Regions from separate parts of the Streptomyces sp. CNZ301 genome, predicted to be linked through region 1. Evidence: riboswitches for the same ligand, from Rfam matches in the RefSeq annotation. Region 1 holds a riboswitch; each other region holds the start of a gene.

What was found. A riboswitch is a leader RNA that binds a small molecule or an ion and turns the genes downstream of it on or off. The one in region 1 is predicted to bind cyclic di-AMP.
Region 2: another riboswitch for cyclic di-AMP. It lies ahead of EV375_RS20600 (ATP-binding protein); the one in region 1 lies ahead of EV375_RS07490 (transglycosylase family protein).
Region 3: another riboswitch for cyclic di-AMP. It lies ahead of EV375_RS14555 (C40 family peptidase); the one in region 1 lies ahead of EV375_RS07490 (transglycosylase family protein).

The regions. Positions count from the first base shown of each region.
Region 1 covers NZ_SHLG01000001.1:1,705,938-1,713,564, reverse strand. Annotated here, with positions in the region: gene EV375_RS07495 (thiamine pyrophosphate-dependent enzyme) at 1-1,330, shown strand, start outside; gene EV375_RS07490 (transglycosylase family protein) at 1,606-2,658, opposite strand; cyclic di-AMP (ydaO/yuaA leader) riboswitch at 2,664-2,844, opposite strand; gene EV375_RS07485 (response regulator) at 3,122-3,949, opposite strand; gene EV375_RS07480 (oxidoreductase) at 4,372-5,289, opposite strand; gene EV375_RS07475 (alpha/beta hydrolase) at 5,387-6,229, opposite strand; gene EV375_RS07470 (lyase family protein) at 6,323-7,627, opposite strand, start outside.
Region 2 covers NZ_SHLG01000001.1:4,772,103-4,779,729, forward strand. Annotated here, with positions in the region: gene EV375_RS20580 (amino acid permease) at 1-833, shown strand, start outside; gene EV375_RS20585 (serine hydrolase) at 1,287-2,198, shown strand; gene EV375_RS20590 (PP2C family protein-serine/threonine phosphatase) at 2,418-3,719, opposite strand; gene EV375_RS20595 (Rieske (2Fe-2S) protein) at 3,884-4,810, opposite strand; cyclic di-AMP (ydaO/yuaA leader) riboswitch at 5,305-5,464, shown strand; gene EV375_RS20600 (ATP-binding protein) at 5,477-6,217, shown strand; gene EV375_RS20605 ((deoxy)nucleoside triphosphate pyrophosphohydrolase) at 6,255-6,671, shown strand; gene EV375_RS20610 (DinB family protein) at 6,718-7,437, opposite strand.
Region 3 covers NZ_SHLG01000001.1:3,396,959-3,404,585, reverse strand. Annotated here, with positions in the region: gene EV375_RS14570 (hypothetical protein) at 157-1,497, opposite strand; gene EV375_RS14565 (cytochrome P450) at 1,743-2,942, shown strand; gene EV375_RS14560 (hypothetical protein) at 3,022-3,375, shown strand; gene EV375_RS14555 (C40 family peptidase) at 3,514-4,611, opposite strand; cyclic di-AMP (ydaO/yuaA leader) riboswitch at 4,619-4,790, opposite strand; gene pcrA (DNA helicase PcrA) at 4,998-7,577, shown strand.

The sequences.
Region 1 (7,627 bases):
GGACCGCCGTCACCTCGTCCAGGAGCCCTTTCTCGCGGGGCACTTGGAGCAGCTCGCAGGCGACTATCCCGTACGGACCGAGACGCCGCCGCGCGCGCAGGACGTGCCGGGTGCGATAGCCCGTGCCGCGCACGCCGCGCGAACGCTGCGCGGCCCGGCTTTGGTTGTCGTCCCGATGGACGACTGGGCCCGGCCGGCCGAGGAGTTGCCGCTTCCCGCACCCGCGGAGCTGCGCCTCGCGGCGGCCGCCGACACCGGCGCCGTGCGGGAGGTCGCGGCGCTGCTGGACGAGGCGGACGGACCCGCGCTGGTCGTCGGCGCCGGAGCGGACCACCCGGTGACGTGGGAGGCGCTGACACTCCTCGCGGAGCGGCTCGGCTGTCCTGTGTGGCAGGAGTCGTTCGGTGCCCGCGCCGGGTTCCCGCAGGACCATCCCCTCTTCGCGGGGCATCTGCCGGCCGACCGTACGCGGCTGCGGGACGTGCTCGGCCCGTACGACACGGTGCTGAGCGTGGGGGCGCCCGTCTTCCGCCAGTATCCGTACGAGGAAGGCCCGTTGGTGCGGCCCGGCACCCGCCTCGCCGTCGTCACCGACGACCCGGCCGAGGCGCAGCGGGCCCCGGCCGAGCTCGCCGTGGTGGCCGCCCTTCCCGCGTTCTGCACGGCGCTGGCCCAGGCCGCGGGCAAGGACGGCGGCCGTGCTGTACGGCCGCAGGAGGACGGGGAACCCGTGGGTGCCAAGCGGCCCGTAGCGCCCCCGCCTCCCGCCGAGGGGGAGCCGCTGCGCGCCGCGCACGTACTGGCGGAGCTCGCGCGGCGGTTGCCGGCGGACACCGTGCTGGTGGAGGAGACGCCCTCCAGCCGTCCCGACCTGCACGCGCTCGTGCCGGCGCGGCGGCCGCTGGGGTTCCTGAGCGCCGCCATGGGCGCGCTCGGCTTCGCGCTTCCGGCCGCGATCGGGGTGCGGATGGGTGCGCCACGGCGTCCGGTCGTGGCGGTCGTCGGCGACGGGTCGTCGCTCTACCAGATCCAGGCGCTGTGGACCGCCGTGCGCTACAGGGTGGGCGTCGTCTTCGTCGTTCTCGCCAACGGACGCTACGCGATCATGGACCGGCTCGCGGACAAACACGAATCCACCGCGCCCTGGCCCGATTTCGAGGAAGTCAGCGTCTCCGGCATGGCGAGGGCCCTGGGCTGTCCGGCGCGCCGCGTCACCGGACACGCCGCACTGCTCGATGAATTGGACGCGCTGCTCCCCGAACTCCCCGACAGCACTCGCCCGCTCGTTCTCGAAGTGGCGGTGCGGGCCGAGGAGACCTTCCAGCCGTGAAACGGCCGTGGCGGAATCCGCCGGCGGTCGTGAGCGGCCGGCGGTACGCAAAAGCCGACGGCGGCCCGCTCACCCGGATTCCTTCCGGGGAACGGGCCGCCGTCGGCGTCGCAACGCGGTGCCCTTCCGATTCGCTGAATCGCTGATCCGTGGACGATTCAGGGAATCGCGGGAATGCCGAAGCACTTGCCGAAACACACCGCGCCTGTATCGAGTTGTTACGGCCGGTCTCCGGGCCGGTCCGGGCGGTTCGCCGGACTGTCCCATCGGTGCCGTCAGTACGGGCCGTTGACGTTGTCGATCGAACCGTACCTGGCTGCCGCGTAATTGCAGGCGGCCACGATGTTCGCGACGGGGTCGGTCATGCTCCAGGAGGTGCCCTCGACGTGGTACGAGTCGAAGGTGGGCTTGATGGTCTGCAGCAGACCCTTTGAGGGGGTGCCGTTCTGGGCATTGATGTCCCAGTTGTTGACGGCATTCGGATTGCCGCCGGACTCCCGGATGATGTTGCGCTTGATTCCGTCGTAAGTACCGGGAATGTTCTTGGACTTCATGATGTCCAGGGCCTCGCGAATCCAGCCGTCGAGGTTGTTCCCGTACTTCGAGCCGGACGAGTGCACGCCGCCGGCCTGCGGTGCCTTGGCGCCGCCCTGCGGCTGCGATCCCGAGGCCTGTGCCTTGCCGGAGAGGCTGAGCTTCTGCCCCGGGTGGATCAGGTCGGGGTCGGAGCCGACGGTCTTCCGGTTGACCTGGTACAGCTTCTGCCAGCCGCCCTTGGTGTCGTGGTCGCGGGCGATGCCGCTGAGGGTGTCGCCGGGCACGACGGTGTACTTCTCGCCGCTCTTCGGGCTGTCCTTCTTCGCCTTGTCGGCCTTCGCGGCCTTCTTGGCCTGGCCGGACTTCTCGGCGGAGTCGCCGGACAGGTCCGGAGCGGCGCTGTCCCGGCTGAGACCGGCCTTGGGACCGCAGGACGGCCAGGCCCCCGGGCCCTGGCTGTCGAGGACCTTCTCGGCCACGCGGATCTGCTCCTGCTTGGTGGCCTGGTCGGCGCGCGGAGCGTATTCCGTGCCGCCGTTGGCGGACCAGGTGCTCGGGGTGAACTGAAGCCCGCCGTAGTAGCCGTTGCCGGAATTCATGGACCAGTTGCCCGAGGCCTCGCACTGGGCGACCTTGTCCCAGGTGTCGACGGAGGCTGCGTTCGCGGTGCCGGAACCGACGAACGGAAGGGCGAGGCCCGCACCGCCCGCGGTAATGGCGAGCGAAGTGCGCGAAACTTTGCGCGAGATGGGGCGATTGGACTGACGACGGTGTCGACCGCGTCCGGACATAGGGCAGTTCCTCTCCTGCGCCTGCGGGGTGAGCTGTCGGATTCGGGCTGGAGCCGCCCGGCCGCAGCGAATGCGAGGGGGCATTCGCGTGCGGCTTCACCCCTAGCCGCGCGTTTCCTCGTGGGTGCGGAACGCGCGGCACTTACCTGGGTCCCCCGCTCCTGCCGGACTGGGATTGCGTGATTTCCGCCGGCCGGTGGCAGGATTCGGCGTTCCGGTGGCGGACCACCGCACGGGAGACGCGGTGGGATTGCACGTTAAACAGAAGGAATTCGCCACCACAAGAAAGGCGCAGAATCCACCGGAGGTGAAGATCGTGGGAATTGGCATGTACGGGTTGAGGAGTGCCGTTCCATTCGCCTTGCGGGGCAAGGGAATTGAACGGCCCGGGATGCGCGCGACATCGGCGATGTGAAACCCGTCACGTTGCTTCTGTGGTGCGAATCACGCGTTCTCCCCGCTTTTACGGCCCGGTCTGTGCGGGCGCTGCGGAGCCGGCCGGATCCACTCGGTGATACCGGCGCTCCGGGCGCCCCGTGGTGCCGTACCGCAGGGTGACGCGGGCGGTTCCGACGGAGACGAAGTGCTCCAGGTACCGGCGGGCGCTCACACGGGACAGACCGGTGCGTCCGGCGCACTCGGACGCGGAAAGGCCCGCGGAGCCGGTCTCGGCGTCGAGCGTGGCGCGCACCAGTCCGGCCGTCTGTTCCGTGAGCCCCTTGGGCAGCCGCACGCGCCGCCCGTCGGAGCCGCCCGCCGCCTCGTGCGGGCGGAGCGCACCGCCGTCGCCGGTGTCCCCGCCGCCGGAGGAGCCCGGACGGCCGGGTTCCGCCGCCTCGCCGCCCGGGGCTGCCGTGTCGCCGAACAGCCGGTCGACGTCCCGCTGTTCCGGGGCCTGGAGCGCCGCGAGCGCCTCGCGGCGCTCCGCGAACCGGAGCAGCCGCTCCTTCAGCAGCTGCCCCTCGAAGGGCTTGATGACGTACTGCACCGCGCCGCCGCGCTGTGCGCCGCGTACCGTCTCCGCGTCGCGGGCGGCGGTCACCACCAGCACGTCCGGGCCTTCCTCGGGGGTGCCGGTGCCGCGCAGCTCGCGCAGGACCTCCAGGCCGGGCAGGTCGGGAAGGTACATGTCGAGCAGTACGAGGTCCGGGCGCAGCTCGCGCACGGCCGCAAGGGCGTCCGTTCCGCTGTGCACGGCTCCCACCACCTTGAAACCGGGCACCTGCCCGACGAGGGTGCTGTGCAGCCGGGCGACCATGAAGTCGTCGTCGACGACGAGAACACGGATCACGGCTGCCTCCTCCCGCCGCGCCGAATGTGCGGCTCAGGTGCGAATCGGGCGTACAGGGTGCAAGGGGTGTACAGGGTGCAACGGGTCGACGGCTGCGCCTCACCGGTGCGCGGTCGGCGGCCCGGGAGGACCGCACGGACGCAGGAAACCATGCCCGACGCGGGGGCCCCGCACCAAGCCGCGCGTCCGAGCCGCACAGGGGCCGCACATGGGCAGCACGGTGGCCGCACGGCATCGGCACCCGCACGCAGGGCGGCCGGGCCGCCGGGCAACCGGGCGGCAGGCCGGCCCGGGCAGCCGGGCGGCAGGTCGGCCAGGCGGCCGGGCCGCCGAAGGGCCGGTCAGGCCCCGCGTTCAGGCCCCTGCCCCGCCCCGGCCTTCCCGCTCGCCCCAGCCTTGCCGCCCGCGCCCGGGCCCGCCGGTCACTTCATCCCGTACGTGACTCCCGTCAGCCGTTCCGAGACCGCCCAGAGCTGCGCCGCCGCGATGTCGTTGCGTGCCCACGGGGCCCGCCGGGCCGGGCCGGGACCGCCGCGGACCCCGAGGATTCGCGGACCGTAGAAGGAGTCTCCGTGCACGTACGGGGCCGTCGCCGCGTACAGGACCGGCGCCGCACCCTGGTCGGCGGAGGCGCCGACCACGTCGGTGAACAGCCGCGTGAGGCGCTCCAGCCCCGCCCGGCCCGCCAGCCGCGGGCCCTTGGCCTGGAGTTCGGTCCGTGCATAGCCGGGGTGTGCGGACGTGACGGTCAGGTCGAGACCCTCACGGTCGGCGCGGTGGGCCAGCTCCCGCACGAAGAGGAGATTGGCCGTCTTCGAGGCGCCGTAGGCGAGCAGGGGACGGTAGCGGCGCTCGCAGTCGAGGTCGTTCATGTCGATGTTGGACAGGAAGTGGGCCATGCTCGCGACCGTCACCACGCGCGCGCCGGGCGTGGCGGCGAGCCTGTCCAGCAGCAGCCCCGTGAGAGCGAAGTGGCCGAGGTGGTTCACGCCGAGATGCGTCTCGAAGCCGTCGGTGGTCCGCCCGTAGGGAACCGCCATCAACCCCCCGTTGTTGACCAGCAGATCGAGCCGTCTGTACGGCAGCGCGTTCGCGAACTCCCGTACGGACGCCAGGTCCGCCAGGTCCAGCAGCCGCAACTCCGCACGCGCCTCCGGCACTTGGGAGAGCAGCCGGTCCAGTGCCGCGGCGCCGCGCTGCTCGCTGCGGCACGCCAGCACCACGCGGGCGCCGCGCCGCGCCAGTTCGCGCACAGTCACGTAGCCGATGCCGCTGTTGGCGCCCGTCACCACCGCGGTACGCCCGCTCTGGTCGGGGATGCTGCGCGCTGTCCAGCTCATGCGACTCAGAGTATGGCGGGCGGACCGAGCGCGCGAGGGAGCCGGGGAGCGGAGGCAGCGGCCGGCGGTCCGCTGCCGTGCCGGCGGCGGACCGGGATCACCGCCGGTCCGCCTGGCCGGGCACCCCTTCGTGGTGTACGACCAGGGCCGAGGTGACCGGGTCGGGGCACTCGGCGTTGGCCAGATGCGCGGCCCCCGCCACCTCCACCAGGGCGGCGCCCGGGATGCCGTCGGTGATCTCGCGGGCGTGCGCGGGCGGCGTGGCCGGGTCGAGGCGTCCGGCGACGGCCAGGGTCGGGACCGTCACCTCGGCGAGCCGGTCGCGCAGGTCGAACGAGGCGAGGGCGTCGCAGCAGGCCGCGTACCCGGCGGCGTCCGTGCAGCGCAGGTCCTCGAGCATCGCCGCCCCGTGCGGTGTGCTCCCGTACTCGGGGGAGAACCACACGCCGGGCCGGGAGGCGATCATGGACTCGGTGCCGTTCGCGCGCACGGCCGCCGCACGCTCACGCCACACGGAGGGCTCCCCGAAGCGGGCCGAGGAGCAGATCACGGAGAGCGTCGTGAGCCGCTCGGGGTGGTGCACCGCGAGGTGGAGGCCGACGGCGCCGCCCAGCGACACACCGGCGTATGCGAAGCGCTCCCAGCCCCGGGCGTCGGCGGCGCGGAGCACCAGTTCGGCGAGGTGCCCCACCGTGGCGGTGCCGTCGGTGGGGATCAGTTCGCTGGAGGAGCCCGCCATCGGCTCGGCGGGGGAGGCCCCGTGCCCCGGAAGGTCCCAGCGCAGCACCTGGTGGGTGCGGATCAGCGCGGGAAGCTGCGGCTCCCACAGGGCCAGCGAGGTGCCCAGGGAGGGGCCGAGAATCATCGGTCTGCCGTCGGCCGGCCCGTCGACCCGGTGGTAGGGGAGCGGTGCGGTGGCGGGATGTACGGGAGCGGACACGGTGATGTCTCCGGGGCTGCTTGAGCTGCGGGGCGAGCCGCGTCCGCTGTCGCCGGGCGAAGCGGGGGATGGGATTCCGATGCCGATGGTCTCTCACCGCTCTCGTTCTGGGGCTGCTGCCTCGTCTGCTTCGTCGGACCCTTCCCGGCCCCGGCTTCCGTGATTCTCCGCGCCCTGAGCGGTGCCGGGCGGTTGCGACGGTTCGTACCCCGGCTCGGACGCGCGGACGGGCGCCGCCCGGCGCCGCAGCGCGCGGTCGGTGAGGGCGGGCGCGGAACCCGTGTAGTGCGTCGGGTCCGTCAGGTCCCTCAGCCGGTCCCTGGAGAGCATCTCGCGCAGAGCCGGCTCCTCCTCCTCGAGGGCCTCGTCCAGCGTGATGCCCTCGTCCACGGCCATCCTGGAGGCGGCGTCGAGGAGCTTGCGCGCACGGGCGCGGCCGAGGAGAGGACCGAGGGCGGCGGTGAAGCGCTCGCTGACGATCAGGCCCTCGGTGAGGGCGAGGTGTTCGTGCATGCGGTACGGGAACACCTGGAGCGCTGCGGCCAGTTCGGCCGCCTCGTGGGCGGCGCCGCCGGTCAGCCGCAGCAGTTCGCGCACCGGCTGCCACTCGGCGTGCCAGGCGCCGCCGGGACGCTCGTCCTCCGCGGCGAGCGAGCCCAGCAGCGTGGCGGCGAGGGCGGGCGCCTGACGGGCGGTCGCGGCGATGAGCGTGGCACGCACGGGGTTGGTCTTGTGCGGCATCGCGGACGAGCTGCCGCCGTCGCCCTCGCTCACCTCGCTGATCTCGCTGCGCGAGAGCACCAGCACGTCCGCGGCGAACTTGCCCAGCGCGCCGCACGCGAAGGCGCAGGCCGACCCCAGGTCGGCGACGGGCGTGCGCAGCGTGTGCCAGGGCAGCGCCGGCTCGGCGAGCGGCAGTTCACGCGCGTACGCGGCCAGCAGCCTGATCCCGAGGTCGGTGGCGGGAACGCCGTGGGCGGCACCCTGCGGGGACTCAGACTCCGGTCCGTGGCTGCCCGGGCCGCTCCTCGGGGCCGTGCCGTCGCCGTCCGTTCCGGTGTGCGCGTCCGCTTCGGCGTAGGCGGCGAAGGCCGCCAGCGTGCCCGCCGCGCCGCCGAGTTGGACGGGGAGGGCGGCCCGTGCCGCCGCGAGCCGGTCGTGGGCGTCCAGTACGAGGCTGCGCCAGCCGGCGACCTTGAGGCCGAAGGTCGTGGGCACCGCGTGCTGGGTCAGCGTCCGCCCCGGCATGGGGGTGTCGCGGTGCTCGGCGGCCATCACGGCGAGCTCGCGCGCGGTGCGGTCCAGGTCGGGCAGGACCGCGTCCAGCGTGCGGGCGGCGACCAGCATCAGGGCGGTGTCGAGGATGTCCTGGCTGGTGGCGCCCCGGTGCACGTACGG
Region 2 (7,627 bases), 3.1 Mb from region 1:
CGTTCCTCGCCGCCGCCATCATCGGCTTCTACCAGTACTACGGCTTCGAGGCGTGCGGCGACCTCGCCGAGGAGGTCGCACGCCCGGGCGTGGTCATCCCCAAGGCGATGCGCCGGACGGTCTACGTCGGCGGGGCGGCGGCGACGTTCACGTGCCTGACGCTGCTGCTCGCCGTCTCCGACTACAAGGCGGTGATCGCCGGCGAGGACACCAACCCCGTCGTGCGGGTGCTCTTCGACGCGCTGGGCGAGGTGGGCGCCCGCATGGTCATGGGTGTCGTGCTCATCTCGTTCCTGTCCTGCACGGTCAGCCTCCAGGCCGCCGCGGGGCGTCTCATCTACTCGTACGCGCGGGACAAGATGGTCGTCGGGCACAGGGTCCTGCGCTCCTTCTCCTACGCGCGCGCCGTGCCGCACAACGCGTTGCTGGTGGCCGCCGTCGTCCCGACGGTCATCGCCTTCGGTTCGCTGATCTCGGAGGACGCCCTCACCAAGATCGTCTCGTTCGCGATCCTCGGGATCTACGGCTCGTTCCAGATGGTCGTACTCGCCGCCCTGCGCGCACGGTTGAAGGGGTGGCGGCCCTCGGGGGAGTTCCAGCTCGGGCGCTGGGGTCTGCTCATCAACGCCGGCGCGCTCGCGTACGGCATCTTCGCGATCATCAACATCTCCTGGGCGCGCACTCCCGACCAGCCCTGGTACGAGAACTGGATCGTGCTGCTGTGCGGCGGCGTGGTCGTGGGCGTGGGCCTGCTGTACATGTTCACCACGCACCACTACGGGCGCAGCGACACCCCTGCGGGCGACGCGATTCCGCCGCGCTCCAAGGTGTGAACGGGGCAGCCCGCGCGGGGTCCGCGGGGTCCGCACCCCGGTCCACAGCGGCGACGTCCGTGCCGAGACCGCGCGCGTTCGCCGCGGGCGGCGGTCCCGCGCAGGTCTGCTGCTGCGTGCCCGACTCGTGTACGGTCCCGTTCGTGCAGCAGCAACGTGCCGCCGCCCGCTGAGAGTTCACGGGCGGGGCGGTGGCCCGTGCCCCTTGTGCTGCCGGTGACAGGAACCGTTCTGCCTTGCGGCAGGCGCTGCTTCATCGGCTCCCCTTCCTCCTGGTCGCCGGGCCCCTGGGCCGGTGCACGCACATGAACTGATGTGCGGGGACGGTTCGGTGCAACCAAACCGGGCGCAGCACTGTCCTTGGGACAACGGACCTTTGTTCACGGGCCGCCACCCGCACGCACGCATGTGTGCCGGTGCCGGCCCCGCCACTGACGATGGAGCTTCGAGTTGATGCGTGTATCCAAGAGGGCCCGCCGGGCCGGCGCTGTGGCGGTGGCGGCCGGAGCCCTGCTGGCCGCGGGACCCTTCGTCTTCCCGGCGCAGGCGGCCGGGCCCTCCGGCGTCAAGGCCAAGGGCGCCTTCCTGCTGGACAACTCGTCCGGTGAGGAGCTGTGGGGCAAGGGCTCCGACACCAAGCGCCAGATGGCCAGCACCACGAAGGTCATGACGGCCGCGGTGGTCGTCAGCTCGGGCGTCGACCTGGACCGCCGGGTCACGGTCAAGAAGGCCTACCGCGACTACGTCGCCAAGTGGGGCGGCAGCACCGCGGACCTGAGGACCGGCGACAAGCTGAAGCTGCGGCAGCTCCTGTACGGCCTGCTGCTCCCCTCCGGCTGCGACGCCGCGTACGCGCTGGCCGACGCCGTCGGCAAGGGCGGCTCCACGAGCGCCCGCGTCAGCTCCTTCATCGGGAAGATGAACGCGAAGGCACGCCAACTCGGCATGAAGAACACCGAGTTCGACTCCTTCGACGGCATCTCGAAGAAGGGGCGCAACCACTCCACGGCACGCGACATGGCCAAGCTCGGCAAGTACGCCCTCGGCAGCACGAACATCCGCAAGGTCGCGAAGTCCACGTCGACGAAGCAGAAGGCGACCAACGGCCGCACCTACACCTGGTACAACACCAACCGGCTGCTCGGCTCGTACCAGGGCGTCATCGGCATCAAGACCGGCACCGGCACCAAGGCCGGGCCGTGCCTCGTCTTCGCCGCCGAGCGCAACGGCCGCTCGATCACGGGCGTGCTCCTCAACAGCAGCGCCCGCTACACGGACGCGAAGAAGATGCTCGACTGGTCGCTCCAGCAGAAGACCCCGAAGCTCGACCTGCGCTCGCTCCCGGTGGGCGCGGAGCGCGACTGACACGACCGGAGCGCAGGCCGCTCCCCGCGCGGACGAGAGACCGTGCGGGGAGCGGCCCCGCTCCCGCGCCGGCCCTGCATCCCGTGCGCACCCGCGTCCCGCTCCCGCCGCTCCCGCGCCCGCCGTTCCGCGCGGCCCGCAGTGCCGCAGCGGTCCGCACCGCCCGGGGGTCGTCACCGTACGGCCGCCCCCGGCCCGCGTTCCGGGTTGCCCGCCGGCTCACCGCGCCGAGGCCGCGTGCGTGGTCGTGTGCGTGGCCGCGTCCTGCTGGAGGACGACGATCACCAGATCGTCGTTGATCGACTCGGCCCACCGCGTGACGTCCTTGTGGACGAAGGAGACCACCTCCGACGGGTCGACCCTTTCGGGCCGGCCCCCGCCCCGGTGATGCCCGCCGACTGCGACCCTCCCCGTCCTCGAAAGGCCCGAATAGCGTTCCTCGAGTCGCCGCTCCAGCGGGTAGAACCTGCCGCCGCGGCTCCGCGCCTCAGTGACCCCGTCCGAGCAGGCGATCAGTGCCTCGCCCTCGGCCAGCCGGTACGTCGTCTCCCTCACCGGCCCGCCCGGCGAGAGATCGCCGAATCCCAGCGGCAGCGCGGGCTCGGGAGTCAGCGGTACGACGCCCTCCGGGCCGCCGAGCCGGAACACCGGCGGATGGCCACGGCTGAGAATCCGCACGCACCCCCCTTCCTCGGGGAACTCCAGCAGCACCGCCGTTGCGAACATCTCCTGCGCCCAGCCGCGCGGCGTGCCCATGACGGGGACGGCCAGCGAGCCGCCCACCTCCATGTCCTCCCGGTCCATGGCCATCGCCCCCTCGATGCGCTGGGCCACCTCGGACAACGTCGGGCAGGACATGGCCGCCTCACGGAACGACGACGTGATCGTCGCGACCCCCTCCGTCGCCCCGATGCCCTTGCCGCGTACGTCGCCGATCACCGCTCGCACCCCGTACGGCGTCGGCCGGACGCTGTAGAGGTCGCCGCCGATGAGAGCGGCCTCGTCGGCGGCGCGGTAGACGCCCGCGATGCGGACGTGACGCAGCCGTTCCGGCAGCGGCCGCAGCAGCGCCCGCTGAGTCGCCTCGGCGACCGCCTGCACCTGTACGAGCTGAAGCGTGGTGCGTTCCAGGATCATGGACAGCAGTGTGGAGAAGCCGGTGACCAGGACGAGAGTGATGACCGGACCGGTGACGTTCTCCGGGTACACGTCCGTCAGGGCAACGTGCAGCCCGATCAGCAGTCCGACCGAGAGCAGTCCGATCAGAAGCGTCACCGCGGGCTGCGACAGCAGCGCCGCCAGGACGACGGCGGCGGTGAGGAACGAGGCGAACGAGTAGCGGCTCGGCGTCAGCAGCTCCAGGACGAGCGCCAGCAGCACCAGCGTCGGCGGGAGGGCCTTCACCCATGGCGGCAGCAGGTCCGTGCGCCGTCCCGCCGACGCGTGCCTGGCCAGCACACCGGCCGGAAGCCTCAGGCGTTCCAGCAGGTGCCTGGTGGTGCCCGTGCCTCCCGCGTCCACGTCTGTCGTTCCCTTCTGCGGGTGCGCCGCTGTCGCTGCCGTCCAGCCCCTCGCTCGGTCTTCGCCCGTCTCTGCCACAGGTGCCGATGCGGCTTGGGGCTGTCCGTCGGACAGGCCCAGGCGTCCCGTGCGGGTGATCGACGGGACGGTGACGCACCAGCGGTTCAGGCGAGGCGCGCCTCAACCAGTCCGTCCACGTGCCGCGTCTCGAAGACGGGCTGGGGGGACGTCGCGGGTCCGCTCACGTTCCAGCCGTCCGAGAGCCGGAAGACGCTGCCGTGCCAGGGGCAGCGGACACACCCGTCGACGAGTTCTCCCTGCGAGAGCGGTCCCGCCATGTGGCTGCACCGGTCGGCCAGGACGTGCACCGTGTTGCCGGTCGCCCGCACCACCAGAACCGGCGTCTCTCCGACGATCCGCCGCACCGCCTTCCCGACGGGGAAGTCCGCGACCGCGCCCAGCGCGTGCCAGCCGGGCTCCGTACGCACCGGGATGTCCTCGGCGTGGTTGACGGCCGCCGCCTGCCGGTAGGCCAGGTGACCGCCGAGCGCGCCGCCGACCGCCACGGCCGTGAGCCCGGCGTAACCGAAGGCCCGCCCGCGCACGGTGTGGCCCCGCACGCGCGCACCCAGCGAGTAGGCGTAGAGGATCACCCCGGCGGAATTGGCGACCGCGTGCAGCAGACCGACGCGCATCTGCGGTTTGCGCAGCTCAGCCCAGTCGACCCACCCGGTTACGGCGGCGGGCACGGCGGCGACGAGCCCCGTGGCGATCAGCACCGCCGGCGCGTAATGCCGGCGCTTGCCCGGAATCAGGTCCAGGACGGCGGCCGAGAACCAGGTGCCGAGCGGGACCTGGACGAGCGCCGGATGAAGGGGGTGGCCGAGCCAGTGGCCGTGCAGTACGTCGCGGTCCTCGTCACTGAGGGGGAGTGCGTGCACGGCCCGCTGGAGTCCCTGGACCGGGGGGTCCAGCCGGGTGTCCTGCTCGGTTCTCTCGATGGCGGCGAGTACGCGTCCCTGCCGCTCGGAGTCGGGCAGCACGGCGCGCAGGGCGCTGGCGCAGGCAAGCAGCTTCTGTGAATAGGACATACAGCCCGGTTCCCGTCAGCAAGCCGAACAAACCGTGACATCCAGGGCGTGGCTGGTGGCCGGTCCGTCCGATGGGCCGGTCGGGCGGGCCCCCTCCGCCGGGTCGGCACGCCGCGCTCGCAGAGCGATGCCGTCGGTGCCTCCGTGGCCGTGCGGCGCCTCGCTCTGTCGCTGCCGCTCCTGCTGAGGCGTTCCGTCGGTCGTTCCGCTCGATGCTCTCCCCCCTTGAGGGGGCGGGGGCACTGCCCCGTCACGATTGGTTCACCGGTCACGCACAGCGACCACACGCGCGGTGCAGAGTGAGCAAGTGCCCCAATTAGCCCTTACTGTCCAGGAATCCGCATGTCATGGAGCTACAAATCTCACTGGAACCGCTTGGAATCTCAGCGGCGGCTCTATTAACGTTCCATAACGCAGCGCGGTCGTCACTGCCGTCACGAGAGACGGCTCCGTGCGCCGTCGCCGAATCCTGAAAGTGCACCACCCCGAGCCACAACTCGATATCGCTGCACCAAGGGAACCGGGGAACCACCCCCTGCCACACGGCAGGGACTGGGGTGAATCGGCAAGTTCCGCCCACGGGCGGGCAGTTCGTAGGAGACCTTCCTGCTCCGAACCCGTCAGCTAACCCGGTAGGCGAGAAGGAAGGAAAGGAGAACGGCCCCCGTGGCGTCCAACAGGCATGCCCCCGAGGGCACGTACGACCCGTACCTGGACGACGAAGAGTCCGACAGACACGGCGAATACGGCCCCTACGGCAACGATGGCCCGCACCAACAGCCCGGTAGCTTCGACTTCTTCGAGCAGACCGGCAGCTACGGCCAGTACGACTCGTACGCATCACAGCCGGCTGACACCTACGGCGCGTACGACAGCTACGGCACGTACGGTTACGGGACCGACGGGGCATACGCCACACAGGAGTTCGCGGCGCCCGAGAGCGCACCGAAAGGCTGTGGACCGATGACCGGCGGCGAAGAACGCCCCGCCCTCGCGGAGCTCGAACGGCAGCACCTGACCCGCAGGTGCTGCGTCACCCTGACGATCCCGCTCCTCGCGGAGCCTGAAGCTCTCTCGCCCGTACGCCACCGCATCGGCGCCTACTTCGAGCTGTGGGGCCTTCCCGAACTCGCCGACACAGCCCGACTGTGCGTCAGCGAACTCCTCACCAACGCCATCGTCCACGTCGGCCCGGGCACCCCGGTCACCCTTCACGCCTCCATGGCCGGCCCACGCCCGCGTCTCAGCCTTACGGATCCGGCACCGGGTGCGCCTCCGGTCCTCCAACGGGCTCCGGACGAAGCCGAGTCGGGCCGGGGGCTCGCTCTCCTCGACGCGCTGACGCACGGGTGGGGCGTGGAGCGAAGGGCGGACAGCAAGACGGTGTGGTGTGAGCTGGGCACATGAACTGAAGCTGCTCACCATGAAGCAGTAGGTTCCGAGCATGGACAAGGCAGAAGCACCGCGAGTGGTGGTCGGGGGCGCCGTGTGCGACCAGGGGAAGTTGCTCGGCGCCAGACGAACTGCTCCGCCGTCCCTCGCAGGACGCTGGGAACTGCCAGGTGGCAAGGTCGAGCACGGCGAGACACCGGCTCAGGCACTGGTCCGGGAACTACGCGAGGAATTGGGGATTGAGGTCGAACCTCTGGAGCGCCTGCCCGGAGAATGGCCTCTTCAGCCGGGACTTGTCCTGCACGTCTGGCGTGTGCGCTTGTTGAAGGGCGAACCCCGGCCGCTCCAGGACCATGACGAAGTGCGGTGGCTAACGGCCGCGGCGGCCTTCGAAGTTGACTGGCTGGACCAGGACCGACCGGCAGTTACGGCTGTCGTGCAGTCACTCACTCGCTCCACAAGCCAGTGAGAGCGGCGCCCTGGTCGGAATCATTTACGCGCAGCGTGCCTGGAGCCTAGCCGCCTGTGCTGAACCGGGCCTGCCACAGGTCGCGGAGCAACGCGATCTCGGCCATATGGTGAATGAACTCAAGGTTGGCGCCCGACAGAACACTGATGTATGGCTCGTCGGAGTCGGAGCCGTATGGGTATTGCGAGAAGCCGACCGTGTTGAGCTGTTCGTCGGAGACGGCTGCGACGCTCTCACGCCAGCGGTCGATCAGTGCCCAGAACCGCTCGAGTGCCAAGGACGCGGAGGGGGCGAAGTCGACCAGCAGCTTTGGCTCCTGCTGCCGCTCGCCGAATGTCCACTCCCAACTGCCTGCGAAACAGAAGTGCAAGTGCCCCAGCCGCCACGCGATGGTCGTGACCGGCGCTTCGTCAGGCTCCGGTGTGCCGGTGTGGGCGAGGACCTGCTCGACTCGCTCGACACTCACACTCCAGTCCTCTGCGATCTTGGCGACCGACATGCCGCTGGCGGCCTGTCGGCCCACCTCGGCGTACTCACTTGCCGGGATGTCCGGGGCGCCCAAGTCGAGCACCCACTCTCCAGGCCCGAACGCCCTGGGCGTCGTCGCCTCGCCCCGGGGCCGGATGGACCAGCACTCGGGTACCGGCTCCCACAGGTACTCCTCGTCGCTGAGCCCCCTCAGCCGCACCTGGGCCATTTCCCTGGCGTGGTCGAACTGGTCGAGCAGCAATGCCAAACGATCGGCCTGCACTGACTCAGTCTCCACGTCTGCCCCCTTCGCGGCCGTGCCCCACCTCGCCGTCCTCAGATGGAAGTTAACGCTCACCTCGCGGGCGTGCGACTGATTTCTTCACCCCACCAACCACCCCCAGCCCCCAGTACCTTTCGCCTCACCGCAGTCGTCCAGGCCGTCGACCTCTCCCTTGATGTGGCCTGCGCGAGCTGCGGTTGAGAAG
Region 3 (7,627 bases), 1.7 Mb from region 1:
CATTCGCGGCAGAAGGGGCCAACCGGATGCGGCAGCGCGTGAAGTCCCGCGGTTCGTCGCCGTCGCTGCCCCGGTGGCGTCGCCGGCCGTCGCCGGTTCCGCGGTCCGGATGCGCCTCGCGCGGGCGTCCCCTCCCGGCGCCGACCGCGCTCCGTCTCAGTCGGCGACGTCGATGGGGTAGCGGTTGGTCTCCACGCCTGCGGCGGTGACGACCTGGATCTCGACCCGGCCCGGCTCGACCTCGACGGGCACCGGCACGGTGAGCGTCGCGTCGGCCGGGTTGGAGAAACCGTTGCCGGAGGGGATCAGCGGGACCGGCACATGCACCGCACCGACACGGACCACCATCCGCGACAGCCGGTCCGGTTCGCCGGCGCCCGGCGGCACGAAGCCCGCGCCGCGGATCTCGATGTCGTCACCCGTCCGGATGGGCGCGTGCAGGTCGCCTACCTCGCGGGCCCGTACGACGGAGAGCACCACAGGACGGCCGCCCTCGGCGTACTTGCCCGTGAGGTACGTCGCCGCCGAGACCACGACCAGCAGCGCCAGACTCCAGGGCAGGTCGGGCAGTTGGTCGGGCTGCCGCGCGAGGCGGACGGCGGCGAACACCACGGCGACGCCGCTGATCAGGACGTACTGCACGTCGCAGAAGGACCCCCGGCCGGCGTCGTCGGTGAGGAGGTCGGCGGCTCGCGGCCGGTCGGCACGCACCTTCTGGAGCCGCTGGTGCTGCACGCGTACCGAAACGGTCCTGCGCACGAAGACCGCGACGGCGCAGCTCAGGGCGAGAACAGTCAACAGCCCCGCGCCCCGGGAGAGTTCGAGGCCCTCGATGAGGACGCTCCGCTCCGCCCGGCCGGAGCGGCCCGCCAGTTCGAGCGCGAGGACGAGGATGTCGTACACGGCGAGGAGCACCCAGGCCGCCGCCACGGCGCGGGAGGTGGAGAGCCTGTTGTCCTCACCGATGAGCGGGGCCAGCGCCCCGCCGCGCTCCCTGTGCAGGTACGCGGCGAGCGAGACGGCCCCGGCGGCGATCACCGCGGCGACGAGGGACGCGGTGCGCCCGGCCGTCCAGCCCACGGCGAGGGCGGAGAGCAACTGCCCGAGCAGCAGCACGCCGACGGCCGCCCACGTGCCGACGACGGTGTGCCGCCACATCGACTCCAGCCGCACCGCGCCTTCGTCGCGGGCACGCTCGGCGACCCTGCGGGCGGCCCGGGTCAACTCGTCGGAGACCCACTGCCGGGAGGCCCCGGGGGAGTGCGCGAGGGCGGCGGGAAGGCCCTTGCCGGCGGCGAGTTCGTCGCGGCGGCGGCGGAAGTCCTCGCGTGCGTGCCGGTGGCCCTCGCGGACACCGTGCGGGCAGTCGCCGCAGGTGCAGGACGTGGAGTGGGCCCCCGAAGGCGCCTGTGAGGGAGCCGACTTCTGAAGCGGGACGGCCTCTTCGCGTGCGCCGCTGCCGCCGCCCGTGCCGTCTCGTGCCGTGTCCACGGCCACTGCGCAACCCCGCCTCTCAAACACCGTTCGTGAAAGGCGCATTGTGCCCTACGGACCGGGGGCTTTCGTCGGCAGGGCGCGCTTCGTCACCCGGCCGTGTGAGACGAGGAGCCGGGCCGTGGACGGCCGTACTCCGAACGCCTCGGAGAGGCGGGCGAGGTGTGGACGATTGTCCGAGAGTGATGTTCTTCAGCCGAAGTTACGGCGAGTAGCGTGCGCCGGGACCCAAGACCAGAGGGGAACACATGGCGGCCGACGGCATCGTCGAACTGACCCAGCTCAGCCCGGACTTCGTACGCGATCCCTACCCCGTCTACGCAGCACTCCGCGCCGAGGCACCCGTGCACCACGTACGCGTGCCCGACGGGAGAGAGCTGTGGCTCGTGGTCGGGCACGAGATGTGCCGCACGGCCTTCACCGACCCCCGGCTCAGTCGGGACTGGCAGAACCACGGGGGCATAGGGCAGATCCTCAACCCCGACCTGCCGGCGATCGGCCACATGCTGACGACGGACCCGCCGGACCACACCCGGCTGCGTCGCCTGGTGGCGGGGTCGTTCACGCCGCGCCGGATCGCCGCGCTCGGACCGCGCGTCCAGCAGATCACCGACGGGCTGCTCGACGCGATGCTGGGGAAGGAGGAGCGGCGTGCGGACCTGATCGCCTCCTTTGCCTTCCCGCTGCCGATGACGGTCATCTGCGAACTGCTCGGCGTACCCGAACTCGACCGTCAGGCCTTCCGTGGCTGGTCCAACGCGATAGTCGGGCCCACCAGCGCGGAGGAGGAGGCCCGCGCGTACCAGGAGATGCCCGCCTATCTCACCGGGCTGATCGAGGCGAAGCGGGAGGACCCTGGCGACGACCTGCTCAGCGCAATGATCCAGGAGGTCGACGACGGTGGCGATCGGCTAACCGGCGACGAACTCACCGGCATGTGCGTGCTGTTGCTCGTCGCAGGCCACGAGACCACGGTCAACCTCATCGGCAACGGAATGCGCGCCCTCTTCGCACATCCGGACCAACTCGCCCGGCTCCGTGCGGACTTCGGGCTGCTGGAGGGCGCCGTCGAGGAGATGCTCCGCTACGACGGCCCCGTCGAGACGTGCACCCAGCGACTCGCCCTGGAGGACGTCGAGATGGGCGGGGTGACCATTCCCGCGGGCTCGACGGTCTTGATCGCCATGGCCGACGCGGACCGCGACCCGGAGCGCTTCGAGGACCCCGACCGCTTCGACATCCGCCGCGACGCCCGCGGCCACATCGCCTTCGGCCACGGCCTGCACTACTGCCTGGGGGCTCCGCTGGCCCGCCTGGAGGGACGAATCGCGATCCGTACTCTGCTGGAGCGCTGCCCGGACATCGAGGCGGACGCGGACGAGTCCTCTCTGCCGTGGCTGACGGGGATGCTGATGCGCGGGGTGAAGGAGCTGCCGGTGCGCTGGTGAAACGGCACCCGGGCTCCCGCAGGCGGGCCGGCGGCCCCGCGCCGGTCTGCCGGCGGCCCCGCCGCTAGGCTCCCTGTCCATGGACGTACTCATACATGTCTTCGTCGGCCTCCACGTCATCGGCATCGCGGCCTTGCTGGGCGGCTTCTTCTTCCAGATGAAGGCGATGCGTGCGGACGAGGCCCGCTTCGTGCCCGGCATGCTGCACGGCGCGCTCACGATGCTGCTGACCGGGATGGTCCTGGTGGGCCTCAACCAGGCGGGCGGCGACCCCGTGAACAACGTCAAGATCGGCGTCAAGCTCGCGCTGCTCGTCGTGATCCTCGGCCTGGTCTATGTGAAGAGGGACGAGGAGAAGGTGCCCTCGTCCCTCTTCGGCACGGTCGGCGCGCTGACGGTGGCGAACATCTTCATCGCCGTCCTGTGGACGTGACGGACGCGATGAAGGCCTGAGATCGCCGTCGTCGGCGGAGGGTCGAGCCGCCGCACCACCCGCCCCTGCCCCGGTCACACCGGGGGGCGACCGGGCCGCGGCAGCGCGACCCGGGCGCCCGGACGGGGCGGCCCGCCGTCAGCCGGGGCGCACCGCCGAGTGGAAGGGCATGTTGCCGGTCGACTCGTACCGCACGTTCGTGCCCGGCTTCGGCGCGTGGATCATCTGCCCGTCGCCGACGTAGATGCCGACGTGGCTGATGTCGTCGTAGAAGAAGATCAGATCGCCCGCCTTCATCTCCGACTTGGCGACCTTCGTGCCGACCTTGACCTGGTCCCACGTCGTGCGGGGCAGGGAGATCCCGGCGGCCTTCCAGGCTCCCTGGGTGAGGCCGGAGCAGTCGAAGGAGCTGGGGCCCGTCGCGCCCCACACGTACGGCTTGCCCAACTGCGCCTTGGCGTAGTCGAGAACCTTCCCGGCCTGCGTCGCCTGCGAGCCGTCCGACTGTGAGCCGTCGCCCTGCTCCGCCTCGCGGCGCGCCTCCTCGGCACGTTCCGCGGCCTTGCGGGCGGCCTCCTGCTTCTGCTTCGCGATCTTTGCCAGGCGTGCCTTCTCCTCGGCCGTCAGCTTCGACAGCAGCTTCCGCGCCTCGGAGAGCTTGTCCTGCACTTCCTGCTTGTTCTTCTTCAGAGCCTTCTGGGACGCGGTGAGCGAGCCCAGTTCCTCGGTGGCGGCCTCCCGCTTGTCCTTCGCCGCCTGCTGCTGCTTCTCGAAGTCGGCGACGGCTTCCTTCTGGCGGCCGCTCATCCGGTCCAGCACGTGCGTCTGCTGGAAGAACTGCTGCGGGTCCTCGGTGAGCAGGAGGGTCGCGGTCTGGGACATGCCGCCCGAACGGTACTGGGCCGTCGCGTAGTTGCCGAGTGTGCGGCGGGCGTCGTTGAGCTTCGCCGTGCTCTCGGCCGCCTCGTCGAGGGATCTGTCCGCCTTCTTGCGCTGGGCCTCAGTCTTCTCCTTGGCCGCGTTGTACTTCTGGGTCGAGACCTCGGCCTTCTGGTACAGCTCGTCGACCTTCTTCTTGACCTCCGAGACCGACGGTCTGCCGTCGTCCGGCGCGGCCTGCGCGCTCTGGGAGAGAAGGGAGACGGAGGCGAGTGCGGCGGTGGTGACGCCGAGGACTCCGCGCTTCGTCGGGGCGGACTTCAGTATCCGGCTGCGCGGTTTGCGGTGGGACGCCAAGACCGGCAACTCCTTCCGTGAACCGCCTACCGGGTTAGCTGTCGGGTTCGGGCTCTCGGAAGGCTGCCCTACGGGTCGTGCGCGGTGCTTGCGCGGTGCGACTTCCCGATTCACCCCGGGTGCGCACGCCTGAGCGCGCATGCGCGGTGGGTCCCCGGCTCCGTGGGCAGTGCTCGTCAGATGCCCTTCGGATGTCCGTCGGATTCGGCGGAGGCGGCCCGTGCCGACGCTTTCGCCGGCGAATGGTGCGGACCGCCTGGCACGGCACCGTAGCGAGATGTGGGGCGTATGTGAAGGCCGTCAGGTGATACGTCCGATATCTGTTCGTTATCCCGTGCGGGAGGTGGCGGTGCGGTGTCGGCGCGGCAATCTAGACTTCTACGACGATGAGCAGCCTCTTCGACGACAGCTTTCTGGCGGACCTCGCACCCGTGCGCGCGCAGGACGGTGCCTCACCCGGGCAGGGCGGACCGAGCAGCTCCGACGGCCCCTCGGCCGGCGCGGGAGACGGCTCCGGGGGAGCCCCGGACGGCCCTCGCGGAGGCGGCGCCGGAGGCCCGTCCTCGTACCACAGGGGCGGTTCGCCGAGGACTGTCGTCGACCCCGAGGCGTTGCTGAAGGAGATGAACGAGGCGCAGCGTGCGGCCGTCGTGCACTCCGGTTCGCCGCTGCTGATCGTCGCGGGCGCCGGCTCGGGCAAGACGCGTGTGCTCACGCACCGCATCGCCCATCTCCTGTCCGCACGGCATGTTCACCCCGGGCAGATCCTCGCCATCACCTTCACCAACAAGGCGGCCGGCGAGATGAGGGAGCGCGTCGAGGAACTGATCGGACCCCGCGCCCAGTCGATGTGGGTGTCCACCTTCCACAGTGCCTGTGTGCGCATCCTGCGCCGCGAGAGCAAGAAGCTCGGCTTCACGTCGTCCTTCTCGATCTACGACGCGGCCGACTCCAAGCGGCTGATGGCGCTGGTGTGCCGGGACCTCGACCTGGACCCGAAGCGGTATCCGCCGAAGGCGTTCAGCGCGAAGATCTCCAACCTCAAGAACGAGCTGATCGACGACGAGGACTTCGCCGCGCAGGCCTCGGACAACTACGAGAAGACCCTCGCCGAGGCGTACACGATGTACCAGGCGCGGCTGCGCGAGGCCAACGCGCTGGACTTCGACGACATCATCATGACGACCGTCCATCTGCTCCAGGCGTTTCCCGACGTCGCCGAGTACTACCGGCGCCGCTTCCGTCACGTCCTCGTCGACGAGTACCAGGACACCAACCACGCCCAGTACATGCTGGTGCGCGAACTCGTCGGCACCGGCGAGGCCGCTGAGCAGCAACCGCGCGCCGCCCGGGACGAGGGCGAGGACGGGGCCGAGGGCGGCGAGGAGGAGAGGCCGGCGCCCCCGATGGCCGAGCTGTGCGTGGTGGGCGACGCCGACCAGTCCATCTACGCCTTCCGCGGCGCCACGATCCGCAACATCCTCCAGTTCGAGGAGGACTATCCGGACGCCACGACGATCCTCCTGGAGCAGAACTACCGTTCCACGCAGACGATCCTCAGCGCCGCCAACGCCGTGATCGAGCGGAACGAGAACCGCCGCCCGAAGAACCTGTGGACGGAGTCCGGCGCCGGTGCCCGCATCACCGGCTACGTCTCCGACACCGAGCACGACGAGGCCCAGTTCGTGGCCGACGAGATCGACCGGCTCACCGACGCGGGCGAGGCCAGGGCCGGCGACGTGGCGGTCTTCTACCGCACGAACGCACAATCGCGTGTCTTCGAAGAGGTCTTCATCCGCGTCGGGCTGCCGTACAAGGTCGTCGGAGGCGTCCGCTTCTACGAGCGCCGCGAGGTGCGCGACGTACTCGCCTACCTGCGGGTGCTGGCCAACCCGGAGGACACGGTGCCGCTGCGCCGCATCCTCAACGTGCCCAAGCGTGGCATCGGCGACCGCGCCGAGGCCATGATCGAAGCGCTGGCGCTCCGGGAGAAGATCACTTTCCCGCAGGCGCTCGCCCGAGTCGACGAGGCGTACGGGATGGCCGCCCGCTCGGCCAATGCCGTGCGCCGCTTCAACGTACTGATGGAGGAGCTGCGCACGGTCGTCGAGTCCGGGGCGGGGCCCGCGACCGTGCTGGAGGCGGTGCTGGAGCAGACCGGCTATCTCGCCGAGCTCCAGTCCTCCACGGACCCGCAGGACGAGACACGCATCGAGAACCTTCAGGAACTGGCCGCCGTGGCCCTGGAGTTCGAGCAGGAGCGCGGCGAGGAGGAGCCGGGCACGCTCGCCGACTTCCTGGAGCAGGTCGCCCTCGTCGCGGACTCCGACCAGATCCCCGACGAGGAAGCGGGGGAGGAGAGCGGCGTCATCACGCTCATGACGCTGCACACGGCCAAGGGGCTGGAGTTCCCCGTGGTCTTCCTCACGGGCATGGAGGACGGAGTCTTCCCGCACATGCGGGCCCTCGGTCAGACGAAGGAGCTCGAGGAGGAGCGGAGGCTGGCGTACGTGGGCATCACGCGTGCGCGCAAGCGGCTCTATCTGACGCGGTCGGTGCTGCGAAGCGTGTGGGGACAGCCCTCTTACAACCCGCCGTCGCGCTTCCTCGAGGAGATCCCGGACCATTACGTGGACTGGAAGCGCACGGGAGCCGCAGCCGGGGGCGGTGCGAGCGGCGGTGGCGGCATCGGCTCGGGGCTGGGCGCGGGGGCGTCCCTGGCCGCCCGGGCGGGCACCGCCGGTGCGGAGCGGCGTGGCGGGCCCAGCGGGTTCGCGACGCGGCGTACGTCCGACCGTCCCGTTGTCGCTCTGTCGGTCGGCGACAGGGTCACGCACGACACGTTCGGGCTCGGCAGGGTCGTCGCGGTGAAGGGCAGCGGCGACAACGCGGAGGCGACGGTCGACTTCGGCGGCGAGAAGCCCAAGCGGCTGCTGCTGCGTTACGCGCCGGTGCAGAAGCTGTAGGCGACAGGCGACAGGCGACAGGCGACAGGCGGGCGAGCGGGCAGCCGGAC